3 regions of the Bradyrhizobium commune genome follow, and region 1 is predicted to be linked to each of the others. Evidence: predicted binding sites of a transcription regulator. Region 1 holds the regulator's gene; each other region holds the start of a gene.
The links. The regulator LexA, encoded in region 1, represses DNA repair genes until DNA is damaged. The targets are predictions, from matches to a motif close to TGTTCNNNNTGTGTTCNG.
Positions count from the first base shown of each region.

Region 1 (6,947 bases):
GTGCGCGCGGCGGAGGTCGGCTCCGATATCATCAACACGGCCGCGACCGTCTCGTTCGACCTCGCGGGCGAACGGCCGGATCTCGTCGTCAAGATGAGCTGGGTCATCATGCGCGAGGACGGTGACTGGAAGATCGTCAATCACCATGCCTCGTCACAGGCGCCGCTGATCTGACGCCGCACACGGCATCGTCATTGCGGCGATGGCAACGAACCGACGCCGCGCGCGTTGTGTGGGTCCAAACGAGGATCTCGCCATGCAGAACATCACAGAGCATATGGAAGTCATCGGCGCCGATGGCGTCCACATCGGCACGGTCGACAAGGTCGAGGGCAATCGTATCAAGCTGACCAGGAAAGACAGCGGCGAGGGCAGCCACAAGGGGCACCATCACTTCATCGACAAGGGCCTCGTCGCCGATATCGAGGGCAACAAGGTCCGCCTCTCGGCCAAGGCGGCGGTGGCCGTGACGATGGAAGAGGAAAAGTAGGGCGCCGGCCGTTCGTTCCTGATCCGTACCGCTATTCGGCCTCCCGCACGTTCCGGTAGCCTCCGCTCCCGTCGCGTATCGCAGGGTGCAGGGAATGGCGGAGCCGGGCCGGCCGTTGCGGTCCCAGGGTGTCGCGGGGACGTGGCCCGTCGGTCGAGCCGCGTCCGCCGGTGGCCTTGCACCAGCGGGCTTTGGCGCTTGGCCCGCGCTTGCCGGGACGCTGCGTGAATGGGCCAAAGCGGAAGCCGGCGCCGGGCGTCTGTTCCCCTGGGTGCCCATCGCCTTCGGTTGCGGCATCGCGCTCTATTTCGCCGCCGATCATGAGCCGGTGCTGTGGGCCGTTGCCGCGACGGCGGCCGCGCTCACAACAGGCGCCGTGCTGCTGCGGCGGAGCCGGCTGTTCGCGCCGGCGATCATGATCGCCGCGGTTGCGGCCGGTTTTGCCATGGCGACCTGGAAGACGGCGCGGATCGCCCACACCGTGCTGGCCAAACCGCTCTATTCGGTCTCGCTGTCGGGCTTCGTCGAGACCCGCGACATCCGCGAGCGCACCGACCGTTTTGTCCTCCGCGTCACCGCGATGGAGGCGCAGCGCAGCGACGTCAAGCTCGAGCGGGTCCGGCTGTCGGTGCGCAAGGGTACCGCGCCCGAGGTCGGCAGCTTCGTGCAGCTGAAGGCGCGGCTGATGCCCCCGCTGTCGCCGCTGCGGCCTGGCAGCTATGATTTTGCCCGCGACATGTTCTTCCAGGGCATCGGCGCCTCCGGCTTCGCGATGGGCGCCATTACAGCTTCCGCCCCGCCCGAGGTCGGCGGCTTGCGACTGCATTATGCCGCGATCATGCAGGGGCTGCGCGATACGATCGACGCACGCATCCGCGCCACGCTCGATGGCGACAACCGCGCGATTGCGACCGCGCTGCTGACCGGCCGCCGCGATGCGATCACCACGCCCGTCAACGACGCGATGTTCATCTCGGGGCTCGGCCATGTGCTGTCGATCTCCGGCTATCACATGGCCGTCGTCGCCGGCGTCGTTTTCTTCGCGGTGCGGGCGCTGCTCGCCTTGATCCCGGGATTGGCGGCTGGCTTCGCCATCAAGAAATGGTCGGCGGCTGCGGCGCTGGTTGCAGCCGCGTTCTACCTGCTGCTCTCCGGTGCGGAGGTCGCTACGCAGAGATCGTTCTTCATGACCGCGGTGGTGCTGATCGCGGTGATGGTCGATCGCCGCGCCATCACGTTCCGCACGCTCGCGGTGGCTGCCCTGATCGTGCTGGCGGTCGCGCCGGAGGCGCTGGTCCATCCGAGCTTCCAGATGTCGTTCGCGGCGACCCTCGGGCTCGTGGCGCTGGTGCAGATCGGCATGCCGAACCTGTTTGCCTCGCCCGATCATTCCGCGACCGCACGGATCGCGCTGTGGGGCGGTCGCGAGATCGCGATGCTGTTCATGGCCTCCATGATCGCGGGGCTCGCGACCACGCCCTATGCCGCCTTCCACTTCCATCGCATCACGCCCTACGGCGTGCTCGCCAATCTCGGCGCGATGCCGGTGGTCTCGGCGCTGGTGATGCCGGCGGGGCTGTTGGGATTGCTGGCCGCCCCCTTCGGCCTCGACGGCGTGTTCTGGTGGCTGATGGGGATCGGCATCGACTGGATGATCGCCGTCACGCGCTGGGTGGCCGCGCTGCCCGGCGCGGTCGGCCACGTCGGTGCCTTCGGCACCGGGCCGCTGGTCGCCGCGAGCCTCGGCCTCGTCCTGATGGGCCTGCTGCGCACGCCCTTGCGCTGGTCCGGCGCGCTCGTGCTGGCGGCCGCGATCGTCTGGGGACTGTCCGTCCGGCAACCCGACATTCTGATCGCCGGCGACGGCTCGAGCGTGGCGGTGCGGGGCAAGGATGGGCAGCTGCATTTGATCAGGGCCAGCAAGGACAGCTTTCTGCTGAAGGAGTGGCTCGCGGCCGATGCCGATCCGCGTGATGCCGGCAGTGCTTCGCTGGCCGACGGCGTGTCCTGCGACGAGTCCGGCTGCGTAACGCCGCTTGCCGATGGGCGTATGGTCGCATTGGCGCTGCGCATTGACGCGCTGACCGATGATTGCAGCCGCGCCGCGCTGGTGGTGACTACCCGGCCCGCGCCGCCGGATTGCGCAGCCATGGTGGTCGACCGGCCGCATCTTGCACGGCAAGGCGCATTGGCGCTGACGCGGCGCGGCGACGGCTTTGCGGTTCAGGCTGTGAAGGCGAGGGGCACAGACCGTCCCTGGTCGCCGGCGGCGGCCGGCGATGGGGATTCCGAACTGACCCTCATGCCACGGTCGGCGGCTCCGCGCTCCAAGGACGCAACGCCATCGGAGTCCGACCTGCAGGCCGAAGACTGAAATCTTCTCAGCCGATCGGCAGGCGGGTGATGATCGGTTGCCTGTCGGCGATGGTCTGCGGCACGTGCTCACGCTCGCCGACCGGCTGGGTCACCGGCAATTGCAGCACGGTTGCGCGCTGACCTTCGACGAGCTGTGTCACGAGCACGTACTTGCCGTCGGGGAATTCGATCGCATCGTGATGGCGATCGGGAATGTGCGGATCGATCCTGCCGAACTTGCCGACGCGGGAGTTGATGGTGCGCGTCCAGATCCAGCGATTGTCGTAGCGGACGTTGTCGGCGAAGGCGAGCTCCGTTCCCGGCAGCAGGCAGACCGCGACGGACATGTCGGCTTCGGAAGCGAAGCCGCGCGTCGAGGTGCCGCGGAAGGTTGTCGTGACGATCGTCTCGCCGATCTGGGCGGGCCGCGTCGCGACGGCGTGCAGGCTGTAGTCACACATCGGGGTGCTCCTCAATCAGGATAGAGCACCCGCGCCTCTTCTGAGGCGCAGGCCCCTATCAGAGTGGAAGCCTGCAAGCGTCTGCTTGGTTGTGGGCGAATCTGCGGCTGCGGGTCCGCAAGCTCCGATCACATTATCTTTTTCGAATCCGCGAGGAACAAAGCCTGTTCACCTGCATTCTGCGATGCGAGTAAGTTAGCGGCCAGCGGGCGCCGACCAGCCCGAATATTGCCAGGCAGGCTGCGACGGTTGCTCGACCGCATTGCGGGCATTGCGGAATTGTTCGCTGGTCGTCGTCTCCGGTGCCTTGCGGGCATGGCGCTGCGACTGGGCGGCGAAAACTTGCGGCGCCGATGCTGCGATCAACGCCATCGTGACTGTGCTCAGAACGATCTTGCGCATGGTTGTCTCCTCGGCCTTTCAAATCCGCGAAGCAAGGAGTGCTTCGTGCGGTGTGCCGGGGATGTAGCGCTGAAGGGGTGGCCGGATAATCTGTGCAAAACCAGAAAGACTATCCAGCCGAAGCGGACAATCGTCCGCTCCAATCGTTAATGCGCAGTTGCCAACCGCAGCATTCTCAGTATTTGCGGTAAAGCCCGATGAGCTTGCCCTGAATCTTCACGCGGTTGGGCGGCAGGATGCGGACCTCATAGGCGGCGTTGGCGGGCTCGAGCGCAATCGAAGCGCCACGGCGGCGGAAGCGCTTCAGGGTTGCTTCCTCGTCGTCGATCAGCGCCACCACGATGTCACCGGTGTCGGCAGTCTCGTTGCGCTGGATCAGCGCCATGTCGCCGTCGAGGATGCCGGCCTCGACCATGGAATCGCCGCGCACCTCGAGCGCGTAATGCTCGCCCGAGCCGAGCATGTCCGGCGGCACGCTGATGGTGTGGCTGCGGGTCTGCAACGCCTCGATCGGCGTGCCGGCCGCGATGCGGCCCATCACGGGGACCGCAACGGGACGCTCGCCGTCGTCTGCCGGCGGGCTGGAGGTCGTGCGCACCTTGCCGAGGTTGCCCTCGATCACGCTCGGCGTGAAGCCGCGGCGGCTACCGGCGGCGGCCTGGAGCTCGGGCAGCTTGATCACCTCGATGGCGCGGGCGCGGTTGGGCAGGCGCCGGATGAAGCCGCGCTCCTCGAGCGCGGTGATGAGGCGGTGGATACCCGATTTGGAGCGCAGGTCGAGCGCGTCCTTCATCTCGTCGAAGGAGGGCGGCACGCCGCTTTCCTTCAGCCGCTCGCTGATGAACCGCAGAAGCTCGTATTGTTTGCGCGTTAGCATCTCGACCAAAATCCCCCGGTTGATGTCGTTCGATTCCGAGACGTTCAGTTCGGCATTAAGCCGCTAGATGCTCGAAACAAATCATGAACGGACACTATATGTTCGATATGTGTTCCGCAACTGCTTAATTTAGCGTGAACGCCGCAAAGTTGGCGGATCGCGTGTGGCGCGGGCTTTCAGAGCGGCAGGCGCAGTATCGCGCAAGGCGAGCCTGCCTCGGCTTTCGGCGCGAATGGCGCGCGCACGAGAAGTGCCTGTGCCGCAGCGAGATTCGCCAGCAGCGAGGAATCCTGATGATCGACGGGGAGGGCGATCAGCGTGCCGTCGTCACGCTCTACCAGACGCGCGCGGAGATAATCCTCGCGCTGGTCATTGGCGCCGACATCGCGGCCGAGCACGGCGTGCTCGCGGCGGTGGTGAATCACGGAGCGGCCCGACAGCGCGCGAATCAGCGGCACCATGAACAGGAAACCGCAAACGTAGGACGACACGGGATTGCCGGGCAGGCCGATCACGCGCATCGCGCCGAGCCGGCCGTGCATCATCGGCTTGCCCGGCCGCATCGCGATCTTCCAGAACGCCATTGCGACGCCCTCGGCCTTGAGCGCGTGCTGGACCAGATCGTGGTCGCCGACGGAAGCGCCACCCGTGGTGATCAGGATGTCGGCGCCGCTCTCGCGCGCGCGGCGGATGCCGGCGGTGGTCGCCTCCAGGGTGTCGGCGGCGACCCCGAGGTCGACGGTGTCGGCACCCTCGCGGCGGGCGAGCGCGTGCAGGGCGTAGCCATTGGAATAGACGATCTGGCCGGGGCCGGGCGTGGTGCCCGGCCGCACCAGCTCGTCGCCGGTCGCGAGGATCGCGACCTTCGGCTGGCGGCGGACAGCGAGGTTTGGATGATTCATGCCGGCGGCGAGCGCGAGATCGCGCTCGGTCAACCGGGCGCCCTTGCGCAACAGCACGTCGCCCTCGCGAAAGTCGATTCCGGCGGGGCGGATGTGCCGCCCGGTGACGGCGGCCTCCTTGACCGTGATGCGTTTGCCGTCAGTGACGGTGTCCTCCTGGATCACGACAGCGTCGGTACCATCGGGAACGACGCCGCCGGTGAAGATCCGCACCGCTTCGCCGGCGCGGACGGTTCCCGCGAACGGCCGGCCAGCCGCGACCTCTCCGATCACGGTGAGCTGCGAATCGATCGCTGCCGCATCGCTTGCACGCACGGCATAGCCGTCCATCGCCGACATCGCCTGCGGCGGCTGCGTGCGCTTTGAAGCAACATCGCGCGCAAGCACGCGATGAAAGGCATCGTCGAGCGCGATCGTCTCCTCAGGCAATGGCTCCGCGCCCGCGAGCACGGCAGCAAGCGCATCGGAAACCGGCATGAGGGCCACGGTGAACTCCCGCTACAAATCGAAGAAACTTGGTCGGCAAGGTTCTAGCTGAGCGGAGGGGCTGAGGCAAAAGGGGCGGCCGCCGGCAGGAGTCTTTCCGTCAGTGCCGACCCAGGTCAATTTCCCCAAGTCAATTTCGAATTGCTGTTGGCACCCGTGAGCGGCCAGTGGCGGCTGTTCGGATTATCCGCCAATCTCGGCACCGGTGCTACCGGCTGCGGGCCCGTGCCTACACAGTCGCCGACATCGTTCGCGCCGCCACCATCGGCCGAGAAGCAGCCGAGTGCCCGGCTGAAGGCTGGCGCGGAACCTGCAGAGGACTAACGGCGCGGGGCATCACGAGGGCGTTATCGGATTTCCGCTTTTCGGGGCTCCGTCTTCCGCGACATCGGGCGCCCTGGGACCCTGATCCCTGTCGGGCATCGGATCGGCCTGCGATTTCAAGTCGGCCGCCTTGCTCATCAGCTTGGCGGAAAGCTCGGAATCCGAGGTGGTTTTGGCGAATTTGACCAGCAGGGAGGCCTGCCTGGTGAGGTAGGTTTTGCCCAACACTTTGATACGTCCGATGTAGATTACCCAACGGACTCTTAGAGTCCGGAACAGGGCATTCCGTTCCCGGAACTCTGTATGAAAATGCACAAAGTGTTTTGGTTCCTCATTCCCGGAATGAAAATGTTCCGCGAACCGGGTGGTTAGATCCCGAGCGCCTTCAGCGCATGGCCGACATCGTGGGGCGAGATCACATGCACTGCGGTCAGTCCGCGGGCGCGGGCGCCTTCGATATTCTCGGCGAGGTCGTCGAAGAACACGATGCGGTTCGCCGGCACGCCCATCGCGGCAACCACATGGTCGAACGCTTCCGCATCCGGTTTGCGCAAGCCGATACTGGACGACAGATACAGCTCGCGGAAATGGCCGAGCAGATCGGCATATTCCTTGGAGAAGTAGTCGACGTGCGGGCGGTTGGTGTTGGA
Region 1 covers NZ_CP061379.1:3,602,009-3,608,955, forward strand. The annotation lists gene IC761_RS16940 (YybH family protein) at 1-174, shown strand, start outside; gene IC761_RS16945 (DUF2171 domain-containing protein) at 257-490, shown strand; gene IC761_RS16950 (ComEC/Rec2 family competence protein) at 585-2,864, shown strand; gene IC761_RS16955 (hypothetical protein) at 2,872-3,306, opposite strand; gene IC761_RS16960 (hypothetical protein) at 3,502-3,708, opposite strand; gene lexA (transcriptional repressor LexA) at 3,884-4,585, opposite strand; gene IC761_RS16970 (molybdopterin molybdotransferase MoeA) at 4,762-5,973, opposite strand; gene IC761_RS16975 (hypothetical protein) at 6,310-6,525, opposite strand; gene IC761_RS16980 (HAD-IA family hydrolase) at 6,666-6,947, opposite strand, start outside.

Region 2 (6,947 bases), 110 kb from region 1:
GCGCGGCTCGATCTCCGGGATGGTGAAGCCGGAGACGGGGCAGGCGAACTTTTCCGAGAACAGGATGCGCTCGGGCCCGCTCTTGTCGTGGATCTTTGCGGTCTTCTTTTTCTCCTCGACCGGCGCCGCAGCAGGGGCATCGGCGAACTCGACCACCGCAAGGCCCTCGGCGAGCTTCAGCGCGGTCTCAAAGCTTTCGGCGAGGCGCTGGCCGATGTCGGCGCGCACCACGATGCGGTCGACGACGACGTCGATGTCATGCGGGAATTTCTTGTCGAGCGCCGGCGCTTCAGCGAGCTCATGGAAGGTGCCGTCGATCTTGACGCGCTGAAAGCCTTTCTTAAGCCATTCGGCGAGCTCCTTGCGGTACTCGCCCTTGCGGCCGCGCACGACGGGGGCGAGCAGATAGAGGCGGGTGCCCTCGGGCAGCGCCAGCACGCGGTCGACCATCTGCGAGACGGTCTGGCTCTCGATCGGAAGTCCCGTGGCGGGCGAATAGGGAACGCCGACGCGGGCCCAGAGCAGGCGCATATAATCGTAGATCTCGGTGACGGTGCCGACGGTGGAGCGCGGGTTCTTCGAGGTCGTCTTCTGCTCGATCGAGATCGCCGGCGACAGGCCGTCGATCTGGTCGACGTCGGGCTTCTGCATCATCTCCAGGAACTGGCGCGCATAGGCCGAGAGCGATTCGACGTAGCGGCGCTGGCCTTCGGCGTAGATGGTGTCGAAGGCGAGCGAGGATTTGCCGGAGCCGGACAGGCCGGTGAACACCACGAGCTTGTCGCGGGGAATCTCGACGTCGATGTTCTTGAGGTTGTGCTCGCGCGCGCCACGGATCGTAATTGCGCGCAGGCTGGATCCCGCGTTCTGCTGCTGGCGCTTGGCCTTGATCACTTCATCCATCCGCTGGTCCTCAAGGAATCCCAAGGGCGCGCGATCGCGCCAATGGTGAAGGCGCGCTTCGCCCGGAACCGGGAACGGCGCCGATGGGGTTGCCAGCGAACGTAGGAAGAACGGGCGCGGATTTCCAGTGGGACTTGCGAATCGTCAACGGATTGTTGGCGCGCTGGCGGCATCTGGCAGGAGAGGCGCGCGGAACAGCCGAAGGGCCGGCACCAGGCCGGCCCTTCGTTCGCTTGTGGATGCGGATCTGGGGGCAATCCGCACGCGAGCAGGACCTGGAGGAGTCCTTTGGAAACGGTCTTTGGGCGATCAGTATTTGGCGACGACCGGGCCGCCCCAGCGGTAGCTGACGCGGATCAACCCGATATCGACGTCCTGGCCGAATTTCTCGGTGCGCACGGGTGGGAGCAGGCTCGGGCTTGCGAGGTCGCCGCCGTGATGTCCGAGGAACAGATGGTCGTATTCACCGCCGACCGACCAGTTCTCGGCAAAGGCGTATTCCACGCCGAAGCCGGCGCTGTAGCCCCAGCGGGTCTGGGTGAGATTGTTGGACACCACGCCAACACCCGGAATGAACTCGTCGTATTTGGCGTGCGCGACGGCCGCGCCCGTCTTGCCGTAGAACAGCAGGCCGTTCACGGTGTAGCCGAGCTGGCCGGTGAACAGACCGAAGCTGTCGATCTTGGTGCGGTTGTTGATGGGAGGCACAATGAGGCTGACATTGTTGCCCTTGAAGTCGGCCCAGTTGCCCTCGGCCTCCGCGCCGAGCACCCAGTGTCCCTTCTGCCAGCGATAGCCAAGCTGGGCACCGACCGTGCCGCCGCTCGCGTTGTGACAGCCTTCGCCGACGGGCGGGTCGATGGCAACGCCACCGGCAGCTGTGATGCTCCAGCAGGAATGGGCGAGGCCGCCGCCGCCATTGATGCCGGCATAGACGCCGGTCCAGTCGAAGGCGAGCACGGGCGCCACAACCGGCGCCTTGCCGTAGAGCGGAAGATCGGCGGCATCGGCCGGCGCCGCCGCGCCGAGTGCGAACAAGCCGACCGCGGCCAGCGCCCATCTCTTCATTGCAAATCCCCAACTCGCCGAACCATTGGTGGGCGCGATTCGCGCCTCACGACTCAATGACGGTCCGGCGCAGGCGTCAGCGAAAACAAAAAGGCCGGCGCGAGGCCGGCCTTTCGTAACGCGATGGCGTTGGAGACGAAGCTCAGTACTACAGCTCAGTACTTGGCAACGATCGGGCCGCCGAAGTGATAGTTCACGCCGACCTGCACGGTGTGGAAGTTGAGCGTGCCGGACGCCAGGGGAACGCCGAGGTTCGAGAAGTAGTTCTCGCTGCCGAGGCTGCGATAGAGGTACTCGCCCTTGATCGACCACTGCGGAGCGATGAACGCTTCGACGCCCGCACCGACGGTCCAGCCGGAGTGCCACTTGGTGTCGGAGACAGTCACGCCGAGCGCGCTGACGGAGATCTTGTTGTCGACCCAGGCATAACCGCCCGTGCCGTAGAACAGGATCTGGTTGACGGCGTAGCCGATGCGGCCGCGCACGGTGCCCATCGCGTCGGTCTTCGAGGAGACAGTGATGCCGAGAGCCGACGCCGAAGCGTTGACGTCAGCCCAGGCGCCATCGGCCTCGAGGCCGAACACGACGTTGCCGGTCTGCCAGTTGTAACCGGCGGTACCACCGACGAAGCCGCCCTGCATCCGGGGGCTGCTGGAGTCTTCCCAGGCGCCGCCACCGACGATACCGAGATAGAAGCCGGTCCAGTTGTAGACAGCGGCCATCGGAGCCGGAGCCTTGGTGTAGGGGCGGGCCGCCAGATCGGCAGCCGAGGCGGAAGCGAACGCACCGAATGCGAGCAAACTGGCCGAAGCCAGCAAAACCTTTTTCATTTTCAACTAATCCCAGTCCCAGTTTCTGTTGATTGCCTTCTGCGGGCAGAAGGGCATCGGACGCCGTAGTCCAACTGACGGCGTGCTTACACCATTGAAGCTGCAAGTTGTGTCTCTCAAAAGTCACAACGGCCTGAAAATGGTGCAGTTGCTGACCTATTGTTCCCATCGGGAACCGGCAACCAGAGGCGGGTCCTCGATTCTCGAGTGACGTCAAATGGATGTCAAGATTTCTTCATGGCTCTGTCGCCCGACGCCGTCGGCTTCAAATACCCCGGGGTGCGCAATCAAGCGGCATTATTCCTCTTGCTTTTAGCGGGAACAAATCTGGAACAAAGCTGTGGGTGGTGCTATATATGGGGATAACCGAAGGCGCGGTGGGCCGATTGGGGTCCGTAAGCGTATACGGTCGCTTCAGCAGGGCGGCAGCACAGCGCGGGCGCGCGGGCCCGCCCTTTTGAAATTCAGTGGCATTTGGAGTGGAGAGCGGCGATGGCGGGAAGCGTCAACAAGGTCATTCTGGTTGGAAATCTCGGCAAGGATCCGGAAATCCGCCGCACCCAGGACGGGCGGCCGATCGCGAATTTGAGCATTGCGACCTCGGAGACCTGGCGCGACAAGAACAGCGGCGAGCGCAAGGAAAAGACCGAGTGGCATCGCGTCGTGATCTTCAGCGAACCGCTCTGCAAGATCGTCGAGCAGTACTTGAAGAAGGGCGCAAAGGTTTATATCGAGGGCGCGCTCCAGACCCGCAAATGGACCGACCAGAGCGGTGTCGAGAAGTACTCCACCGAAGTCGTGCTCCAGGGCTTCAACTCGACGCTGACGATGCTTGACGGCCGCAGCGGCGGGGGAGGTGGCAGCTTCGGCGACGAGCCGGGCGGCGATTTCGGCTCCTCCGGTCCGGTCAGCAGCGCGCCGCGTCGTCCCGTTGCCGCCGGCGGTGGTGGCGGTCGCAACGACATGGACGACGACATCCCGTTCTGAGACGCGGGTCGTGCTCGCGTAAAGCGGCAGAGTTTCCGACCAATTTGCGGGCTAGACACGGTTTTTCCGGGCTAGCCTCTTGTGCTGCCTCAAGGCTTTGACGGCAGGCCATGTGAATGATATTAACTTTATGTTAATCCTATTCACATGGTCGGTTTCCCGTCCGGAGGACGCGCCACATGAGCCTCGCGCCTCTGCTCAACGCCGCGCCGGCGATCCCACTGCACGCCTTTGCCGCCATGGCGGCGTTCGTGCTCGGCCTCGTCCAGTTCGCTGCCCCCAAGGGCACGCTGCCGCACCGGACGCTCGGCTGGATCTGGGTGGCGCTGATGGTGGTCGTGGCGTCGTCGTCGTTCTGGATCCACCAGATCCGCCTGGTCGGGCCATTCAGTCCGATCCATCTGCTGTCGATCTTCACGCTGGTGATGCTGCCGCTCGCGGTGTGGCGGGCGCACACCCATCGCGTTGCCGACCACCGACGGATCATGATCTTCATTTTCGCCGGCGCGCTGGTGGTGGCGGGCCTGTTCACGCTGGTGCCCGGACGCATCATGCACCGGGTGATTTTCGGGGCCTGAAGCGCGGTTCCGGGCGGGGCGTTCCGGCGCCGCTGGAGACAGGGGTGGGAAGCGCGTAAGTCTCTGGAAAAACAAACGGAAAAACCGCCTCCAAAGAGCTTGCAAGGGTGGTTACAAGGGTGGTTATCAGGGCCTCGATGCGCTATATGATTCCCAGATAAAACCTCACCGGATTCCCCTTTGGCCGACGACGACAACAAGAAGCCCGGCGACGAGCCGGAGCGCTCGGATATTCGCCCCGTCTCCATCTTCGAGGAGATGAAGAAGTCGTATCTCGACTACGCCATGAGCGTGATCGTGGCGCGCGCTCTGCCCGATGCCCGCGACGGCCTGAAGCCGGTGCACCGCCGCATCCTGTACTCGATGAACGAGCAGGGTCATACGCCCGACAAGAAGTACGTCAAATCCGCCCGCGTGGTCGGTGACGTCATCGGTAAGTATCACCCGCACGGCGACCAGTCGATCTACGACGCCATGGTCCGCATGGCGCAGGACTTTTCGATGCGCGTGCCGCTGATCGACGGCCAGGGCAATTTCGGCTCCGTCGACGGCGATCCACCGGCCGCCTATCGTTACACCGAAGCGCGACTGACCAAGGCGGCGCTGGCTCTGCTGGCCGATATCGACAAGGATACTGTCGACTTCCAGCCGAACTACGACAACAACGAGACCGAACCATCGGTCTTGCCGGCCAAGTTCCCGAACCTTCTCGTCAACGGAGCCGGCGGCATTGCGGTCGGCATGGCGACCAACATCCCGCCGCATAATCTCGGCGAAGTCATCGATGCCTGCGTCGCATTGATCGACAACCCCGCGCTGACCATCGACGAACTCATCAACATCGTGCCGGGACCGGATTTCCCGACCGGCGGCGTCATTCTCGGACGCGCGGGCATCCGCGCCGCCTATCACCTCGGCCGTGGCTCGATCGTCATGCGCGGCAAGGTCGCGATCGAGACCATCCGCAAGGAGCGCGAGGCGATCATCATCACCGAGATTCCCTACCAGGTGAACAAGGCGACGATGGTCGAGCGGATCGCCGAGCTGGTGAAGGAAAAGAAGATCGAGGGCATCGGCGACCTGCGGGATGAATCCGATCGCGAAGGCTATCGCGTCGTCATCGAATTGAAACGCGACGCCGTGCCGGACGTGGTGCTGAACCAGCTGTACAGATTCACGCCGTTACAGACGAGCTTCGGCGTCAACATGGTGGCGCTCGACAGTGGCCGTCCCCGGATCATGCATCTGAAGGACCTGCTGGCTATCTTCGTCGACTTCCGCGAACGGGTCGTCACGCGGCGCACCAAGTACCTGCTCGCCAAGGCCCGCGATCGCGCCCATATCCTGGTCGGTCTGGCAATCGCGGTCGCCAATATCGACGAGATGATCCGCGTCATTCGGACCTCGCCCGACCCGACCACCGCGCGCGACACCCTGATGTCGCGCGACTGGCCGGCTCGGGACGTCGAGGACATGCTTACGCTGATCGACGATCCGCGCCACCGTATCAGCGAGGACGGCACGATCCGACTGTCGCTGGAGCAGGCGAGGGCCATTCTCGACCTGCGCCTTCAACGCCTCACCGCACTCGGCCGTGACGAAATCCGCGAGGAGCTCGACAAGCTCGCCGGTGAGATCGGGGACTATCTCGACATCCTGCGTTCACGCGACCGCGTGCTGGGCATCATCAAGACCGAGCTTGCCGAGGTGAAGGCCGAGTTCGCGACCCCGCGCAAGACGGTGATCATGGAGCAGGAAGGCGAGGTCGAGGACGAGGACCTGATCCAGCGCGAGGACATGGTCGTCACCGTCTCGCACGCGGGCTACGTCAAGCGCGTGCCGCTGTCGGCCTATCGCGCCCAGCGCCGCGGCGGCAAGGGCCGCGCCGGCATGCAGACCCGCGACGAGGATTTTGTCTCGCGCCTGTTCGTGGCGTCCACGCACACACCGGTGCTGTTCTTCTCCTCGCGCGGCCAAGTCTACAAGGAAAAGGTCTGGCGGCTGCCGATGGCGGCGCCGAACGCGCGCGGCAAGGCGCTGATCAACATCCTGCCGCTGGAGCAGGGCGAGCGCATCACCACGATCATGCCGCTGCCCGAGGACGAATCGACCTGGGGCAACCTCGACGTGATGTTCGCCACCACCGGCGGCAACGTCCGGCGCAACAAGCTGTCCGACTTCGTCGACGTCCGCCGCTCCGGCATCATCGCCATGAAGCTCGACGACAATGAAGCGATCGTCGACGTGCAGATCTGCACCGAGCGCGACGACGTGCTTTTGACCGGCGCCGGCGGCCAGTGCATCCGCTTCCCCGTCACCGACGTGCGCGTGTTCACCGGGCGTACCTCGATGGGCGTGCGCGGCATCGCGCTTGCCGAGGGCGACAAGGTGATTTCGCTGGCGATCCTGCGCCATGTCGAGACCTCTTCGGACGAGCGCTCCGCGTATCTGAAAATGCGCCGTGCCGTGGTCGGCGAGGCCACGACTGAGGAGGCTCCGGCGGACGCCGAGGCCGAGGAGACGTCCGGCAGCTTCCAGCTCTCGCAGGAGCGCTATGTCGAGATGTCGGCGGCCGAGCAGG
Region 2 covers NZ_CP061379.1:3,714,837-3,721,783, forward strand. The annotation lists gene uvrA (excinuclease ABC subunit UvrA) at 1-903, opposite strand, end outside; gene IC761_RS17490 (outer membrane protein) at 1,213-1,971, opposite strand; gene IC761_RS17495 (outer membrane protein) at 2,127-2,801, opposite strand; gene IC761_RS17500 (single-stranded DNA-binding protein) at 3,294-3,788, shown strand; gene IC761_RS17505 (DUF2306 domain-containing protein) at 3,968-4,366, shown strand; gene gyrA (DNA gyrase subunit A) at 4,547-6,947, shown strand, end outside.
Region 2: a site for LexA is predicted at 3,119-3,136, ahead of IC761_RS17500 (single-stranded DNA-binding protein). Genes of this name have one in related genera too.

Region 3 (6,947 bases), 2.7 Mb from region 1:
TTCCGTTCGAATTGGCGATCTACGCGCTGTTGCTGTGGGGCCTCGTCGAGATGTTCATTGCGCCCGGCACCTCGGGCAGCAACCGGTTCGGCCCTGATCCGCTTGCCAAGATCGAGGACAGCTCGGCATCCGCCCCGTCCCCTGCAAAAAGCTGGGACCAGCAGAGCGAGATCGAATTCGTGCCGCCCAGCGCTAGCCCACCCGGCGGCATGCATGTTAAGCGGGGCGCATGACCGATGCCCTCTCCATTGCCCGCGACCTCATCCGCTGCCCCTCGGTAACCCCGGCCGATGCCGGTGCGCTCGGGGTGCTCGAAAAAGCCCTCACCGCAGCCGGCTTCATTTGTCACCGCGTGACCTTCAGCGAACCCGGCCTCGCCGACGTCGACAATCTCTATGCGCGGATCGGCACCGAAGGCCCGCACATCACCTTCGCCGGCCACACCGACGTCGTGCCGCCGGGCGACGAGAGCGCCTGGAGCATCGGCGCGTTTTCCGGCGAGGTGAAGGACGGCTTTCTGCACGGCCGCGGCGCGGTCGACATGAAGGGCGGCATCGCCTGCTCCGTTGCCGCGGTGCTGGAGCATCTTGCCGCGAACGGCGGCAAAGCACGCACGGACGGAAAGGGATCGATCTCGTTCCTCATCACGGGTGACGAGGAAGACGTCTCCATCAACGGCACCATCAAGCTGTTGAAATGGGCCGCCGAGCGCGGTGAGACATTCGATCATTGCGTGCTCGGCGAGCCCTCCAATGTCGAGACGCTCGGCGACACCATCAAGGTCGGCCGCCGCGGCTCGCAATCCGGCACGCTTGTTGTCGACGGCGTGCAGGGCCACGTCGCCTATCCGCACCGCGCCGCCAATCCGGTGCCGGACATCTCGCGCCTGATCGTGGCGATCGGCGACGAGCCGCTCGATCACGGCAGCGCGCAATTCCAGGCCTCCAATCTCGAATTCACCTCGGTCGACGTCGGCAACAAGGCCTACAACGTCATCCCCGGCGAAGCCCGCGCCAAGTTCAACATCCGCTACAACGACAACCACACCCAGGCATCCTTGCGCGAGCTGGTCGAGACGCGGCTGACAAAAGCCTGCGGCAACCGCATCAAGGCCCGCATCGTCTGGGAGCCGTCGAACTCGAACGTGTTCGTCACAAAACCCGGCCCGTTCACCGATCTCGCGGTGTCAGCGATCGAGGAAGTCACCGGCCGCAAGCCGGAGCTGTCGACCTCAGGCGGCACCTCGGACGCGCGCTTCATCTCGAGCTATTGCCCGGTGATCGAGTTCGGCCTGGTCGGCCAGACCATGCACCAGATCAACGAGCGCGTGCCGGTGACGGATCTGGAGAAGCTGACCAAGGTCTATCGGGGGATTTTGGCGCGGTATTTTGGGTAGGCGGTAATTCCCGCGCGCTAATAATCCACCTTCACCAGATACAGCCCCTCCGGTGGCGCGACGATGCCGCAGGCGGCGCGGTTGCGAGCCTCCAGTGCCGCCGAGAGATCGTCGGCGCTCCAGCGGCCTTCGCCGACCCAGACCAGTGATCCCACCATCGAGCGCACTTGGCTGTGCAGGAACGAGCGCGCCGAGGTGAGGATGGTGATCTCGCGGCCGTCGCGCAGCACGTCGAGCTGGTCGAGCGTCTTCTCCGGCGATTTCGCCTGGCACTCGGTGTCGCGAAAGGTCGTGAAATCGTGCTTGCCGAGCAGGCGCTGCGCCGCCGTATGCATCGCATCGGCATCGAGCCGGCGCGGCACGCGCCAGGCGTGGCCGACGTCAAGCGCGAGATTGGCGCGGGTGTTGACGATGCGGTAGCGATAGTGGCGCCTGATGGCCGAGAAGCGCGCCTCGAAAGTATCAGGCACGATCTCGGCTTCCAGCACCGCGATCGGATGCGGGCGCAGATGTGCGTTCAGCCCGTCGCGAAAGCGGCCCGGCGGAAATGGCTTCTCGACATCGACATGGGCGACCTGGCCGCGCGCATGCACGCCGGCATCGGTGCGGCCGGCGCCATGGACCCGCAAATCCGCGCCGGTCATCGCCTTCACCGCCGCTTCCAGCGCGCCCTGCACCGACGGCAGCGTGTCCTGGATCTGCCAGCCGAAGAACGGCGCGCCGTCATATTCGATGGTGAGCTTGTAGCGGGGCATCAGAGGAGCCGCATCGGCGGCTTCACGGGCACGCCGCGCAAAAAGTCCGTGGCCTGCATCCGCGCCTTGCCCTCGCGCTGAAGCTCGAGGATGCGGATCGCGCCCTCGCCGCAGGCAATGGTGAGCTGGTCGTCGAGCACTTCGCCCGGCGCGCCCGAGCCCTTCGCCAATTCGCAACGCAGGATTTTCACGCGTGCGTTCTCAAGCTCGGCCCAGGCGCCGGGAAACGGCGACAGGCCGTGGATATGGCGCAGCACCGCGTGCGCGGGCTTGGTCCAGTCGATGCGGGCCTCGGCCTTGTCGATCTTGGCGGCGTAAGTGACGCCGTCCTCGCTCTGCTTCTTGAGCTGAAGCCCGCCGCGGTCGAGCGCGGCCATGGCGCGCACCATCAGATCGGCGCCGAGCCGGGAGAGGCGATCATGCAGATCGACCGCGGTCATGGTGTCGGTGATCGCGATGCGCTCGGCCATGGCGACGTCGCCGGTATCGAGGCCGACATCCATCTTCATCACCATGACGCCGCTCTCGGCATCACCTGCCATGATGGCGCGGTTGATTGGCGCTGCGCCGCGCCAGCGCGGCAGCAGCGAGGCATGCAGATTGTAGCAGCCGAGCTTTGGCGCATCGAGGATCGCCTGCGGCAGGATCATGCCGTAGGCGACGACGACGGCGGCATCCGCGTCGAAGGCGCGAAATTCTTCCAGCGCCTCGGGCGTCTTCAGCGTCTTCGGCGTCAGCACGGGAATGCCGAGTTTTCGCGCGGCTTCCTCGACCGGGGTCGGCTGCAATTGCAGGCCGCGCCGCCCGCCCGGTTTCGGCGCGCGGGTATAGACGGCGACGATCTCATGGCCGTGCGCGACCAGCTCGAGCAGCGTCGGCACGGAGAAATCGGGCGTGCCCATGAAGATGAGGCGGAGGGGCATGACAGGGACTCGGTACGTTCCCTCCCCCCTTGTGGGGGAGGGCTAGGGAGAGGGGTGCCACACGGCGCGCTCTCTCGGCGTGAGCGCGGGCTTTTGTTGCTTGCGCTCCGCAAATCAGGAGCACCTCTTGCTGGGCTACCCCTCTCCCCTGCCCTCCCCCACAAGGGGGGAGGGAGCGCAGGAGAGCGTGCGGCAACGCCAGTCGTCTACAACTCACTCCGTGCGTTTGGCGGCTTTCTCGAACTTCTTGATGACGCGGTCGCGCTTCAGCTTCGACAGATAATCGACGAACAGCACGCCGTTGAGATGGTCGATCTCGTGCTGGATGCAGGTGGCGTAGAGGCCTTCGGCGTCTTCCTCGTGCAGCTTGCCGTCGAGATCGGTGAAGCGCACCCGGACCTTGGCGGGCCGTTCGACCTCCTCGTAATATTCAGGGATCGAGAGACAGCCTTCCTCGTAGACCGACAATTCTTCGGACGAAGAGATGATCTCGGGATTGATGAAGACACGCGGTTCCGGCGTGGTCTCGCCGTTCTCGTCGCGCTTGGCGAGGTCCATGGTGATGAGCCGCAACGGCTGCGCGATCTGGATCGCGGCGAGGCCGATGCCGGGCGCGTCGTACATGGTCTCGAACATGTCGTCGGCAAGCTTGCGGATCTCCGGCGTGACCTTCTCGATCGGCTTGGAGACCAGACGCAGCTGCTTGTCGGGCAGGATGATGATTTCTCTGAGGGCCATGGCGGGCGATTTAAGCCGCGCGGAGAAAGCGGTCAATGCGGCGAGGAACCCGTTAACCCTTCGCTAACCATAAAACGTCAGCTTTCGTTGACCATAAAACTTAGGGGGTTCTTAACCATAAATGTTCGCTATTCGTTCGTGCAGGCCGGCGAATCGGCTAGAAAGGCTGGCATGAACGACATCATTTTCATGGCTGGCGACTGGCCGGTCCGCACCATCGATGCGCTGATCGGCTTTGGCGTGCTGGTTCTCATCCTGCTGGTGGTGATTGCAGTGGTGATCGCGCGGTCCGGGCGGCGCGGCGCGGAACTCGCGATGGCGCATGCGATCCGGGCCGACGAGCTCGAGGAGCGGCTGAGCCAGGTGCTGCATGCCCAGAGCGAGGCCGCCGGCCGCGCCGACGCCATGACCCAGGCGCTCGCCGGCCGCCAGGCCGAGATGGCGCGCGCGGTCAACGAGCGGCTGGATTCGGTGACGCACCGGGTCGGCCAGTCCATGGAGCATTCGACCCGCAACACCATGGAGAGCCTGCGCGCGCTGCACGAGCGGCTCGGCATCATCGACAACGCGCACAAGAACCTCACCGACCTCACCACCCAGGTGACGACGCTCCGCGACGTGCTCGCCAACAAGCAGTCGCGCGGCGCCTTCGGCCAGGCGCGGATGGAGGCGATCGTCCAGGACGGCCTGCCGAAGGGTGCTTACGAATTCCAGTTTACGCTCTCGACCGGAAAGCGGCCGGACTGCGTGGTGTTCCTGCCCGACCAGCGCCCGCTCTGCATCGATGCAAAGTTCCCGCTGGAGGCGATGACCGCGCTGCACGATGCCCGCACCGACGAGGAGAAGCGCATCGCCACGCAGCGGCTGCGCGGCGACGTGATGAAACATGTCAGCGACATCGCCGAGAAATATCTCGTCACCGGCGAGACCCAGGAGATGGCGCTGATGTTCGTGCCGTCGGAATCGGTCTACGCCGAGATCCATGACGGGTTCGACGACGTGATCCAGAAGGCCTACCGCGCCCGCGTCGTGCTGGTGTCGCCCTCGCTCCTGATGCTGGCGATCCAGGTGATGCAGCAGATCATGAAGGACGCGCGCATGCGCGACGCCGCCGACCAGATCCAGACCGAAGTGATCAAGCTCGGCGACGACCTCGGCCGCCTGCGCGACCGCGTGCTGAAACTGCAAAAGCACTTTGCCGACGCCAACGAGGACGTCCGCCAGATCCTGATCTCCGCCGACAAGATCGAGAAGCGCGCCGGCCGAATCGAGGAGCTCGATTTCAGCAAGAGCGATGCACCGGAGGGCCCGCGGCTGGTGGCGACGGGTGCGCCCGAGCTGTTCCCAAGGAAGCTCCAGGCGGGGGAGTGAGTTTTCTTACCTCGCCCCGCTTGCGGGGAGAGGGAGAAGAGGCAGCGTCGCCAGAATCTGCTAACACCTCCCCATGACCGCACCCGACGCGACATCATCCGCCGCTGCCGACACCCCTGCGACCTCCTGGCGCGACGGCCTGGCCGTTTACCTGCAACCGCGCGTGTTGATCGTGCTGTTTCTCGGCTTCTCCTCGGGGCTGCCGCTGGCGCTGTCAGGCTCGACGCTGCTGGTGTGGATGCGCGAGGCCGGCGTCGATCTCGGGACCATCGGGCTGTTCGCGCTGGTCGGCACGCCCTACACGCTGAAATTCTTGTGGGCGCCACTGGTGGATGCGCTGCATGTGCCGCTGTTTACCCGCGCGTTCGGGCGACGGCGCGGCTGGCTCTTGTTCTCGCAATTGCTGCTGATCGTCGCGATCCTGCTGCTGGCGATGACCGATCCCGCACGCTCGCCGTTCTATGTCGCGCTCGGCGCGCTCTTGGTAGCGACGACGTCCTCGACACAGGACATCGTGGTCGACGCCTTCCGCGTCGAGAGCCTGCCCGAGAGCGAGCAGGCCGCCGGCATGGCGGCTTACGTCGCGGCCTATCGCATCGGCATGCTGGTCTCGACCGCGGGCGCGCTGTTCATCGTCTCCGGCTTCGAAAGCACGGGGATTACCCGCACGGCGGCCTGGATGTGGGGCTATGTGGTGATGGCGGCGATGGTGCTGATCGGGACCATCACGGCGCTCGCCGCCACCGAGCCCGAGCAATCGGTGCGCGCCGAGGCCGCGACGCAAACGGAGACCGCGTTTGCACGCGTGCTGCACGCGGCGATCGGCGCCTTCTCGGAGTTCCTGACGCGCAAGGACGCGCTCGCGGCACTCGCTTTCGTGGTGCTGTTCAAGTTTACCGACGCCTTCTCCGGCACCATGACGGCGCCGTTCGTGATCGACCTTGGCTTCTCCCGCAACGACTACGCGGCGATCGTGAAAGGCGTCGGCCTGGCTGCGACGCTGATCGGCGGCTTTGCCGGCGGTTTCGTCGCGCGGCGCTACTCGCTCGCGGCGAGCCTGTGGATCGGCGGCGTCTTGCAAGCGCTCGCCAACCTCTCATTTTCATGGCTGGCGTTCACCGGCACCAGCCAGTGGGCGCTCGCCTTCGCCATCACCTGCGAGAACTTCACCAGCGCCATCGGCACCGTGATCTTCGTCGCCTATCTCTCGGCGCTGTGCCAGAACCCGCTGCATACGGCGACGCAATATGCGCTGCTCACCGCGCTCGCAGCGGTCGGGCGCACTTATCTCGCGTCTGTCGCCGGCTATGTCGCCAAGGCGACCGGCTGGCCGCTGTTCTTCGTGATCTGCGTGCTGGTGGCGATCCCAAGCCTGTTGCTGCTCACATGGCTGCAGAAGCGCGGTCACTTTGAGGCGCTGGGGCCGGTGCGGGTGTGACGCCGTCGTAGGGTGGGCAAAGGCGCAACGCGCCGTGCCCACCATCGCTCAAGGAATTCGACAGAAGTGGTGGGCACGCTTCGCTTTGCCCACCACCCTACGGCACTCAATCAAAGCGCTACTGCTTCCTCACCAAGCTCCACTTCGTCACCACGGCCTCGCTCATCTGGCCGGGATCGCTGGCGCAGGCGACCTCATCGACCTTCACGGAGATCTCCTTGCCGACAAATGATTTCAGCTGCGCGGCCTGCGCGTCGCTTGAGGTGACGAGCTGGAACGTCTCGGGTCCGGTCTCGAGATCGCACAGCCCGCTCGGCGCGGGCAGG
Region 3 covers NZ_CP061379.1:865,473-872,419, reverse strand. The annotation lists gene IC761_RS04140 (DUF805 domain-containing protein) at 1-233, shown strand, start outside; gene dapE (succinyl-diaminopimelate desuccinylase) at 230-1,396, shown strand; gene truA (tRNA pseudouridine(38-40) synthase TruA) at 1,414-2,151, opposite strand; gene fmt (methionyl-tRNA formyltransferase) at 2,151-3,074, opposite strand; gene def (peptide deformylase) at 3,288-3,812, opposite strand; gene IC761_RS04115 (DNA recombination protein RmuC) at 3,984-5,183, shown strand; gene IC761_RS04110 (AmpG family muropeptide MFS transporter) at 5,257-6,621, shown strand; gene IC761_RS04105 (hypothetical protein) at 6,740-6,947, opposite strand, start outside.
Region 3: a site for LexA is predicted at 3,935-3,952, ahead of IC761_RS04115 (DNA recombination protein RmuC). Genes of this name have one in related genera too.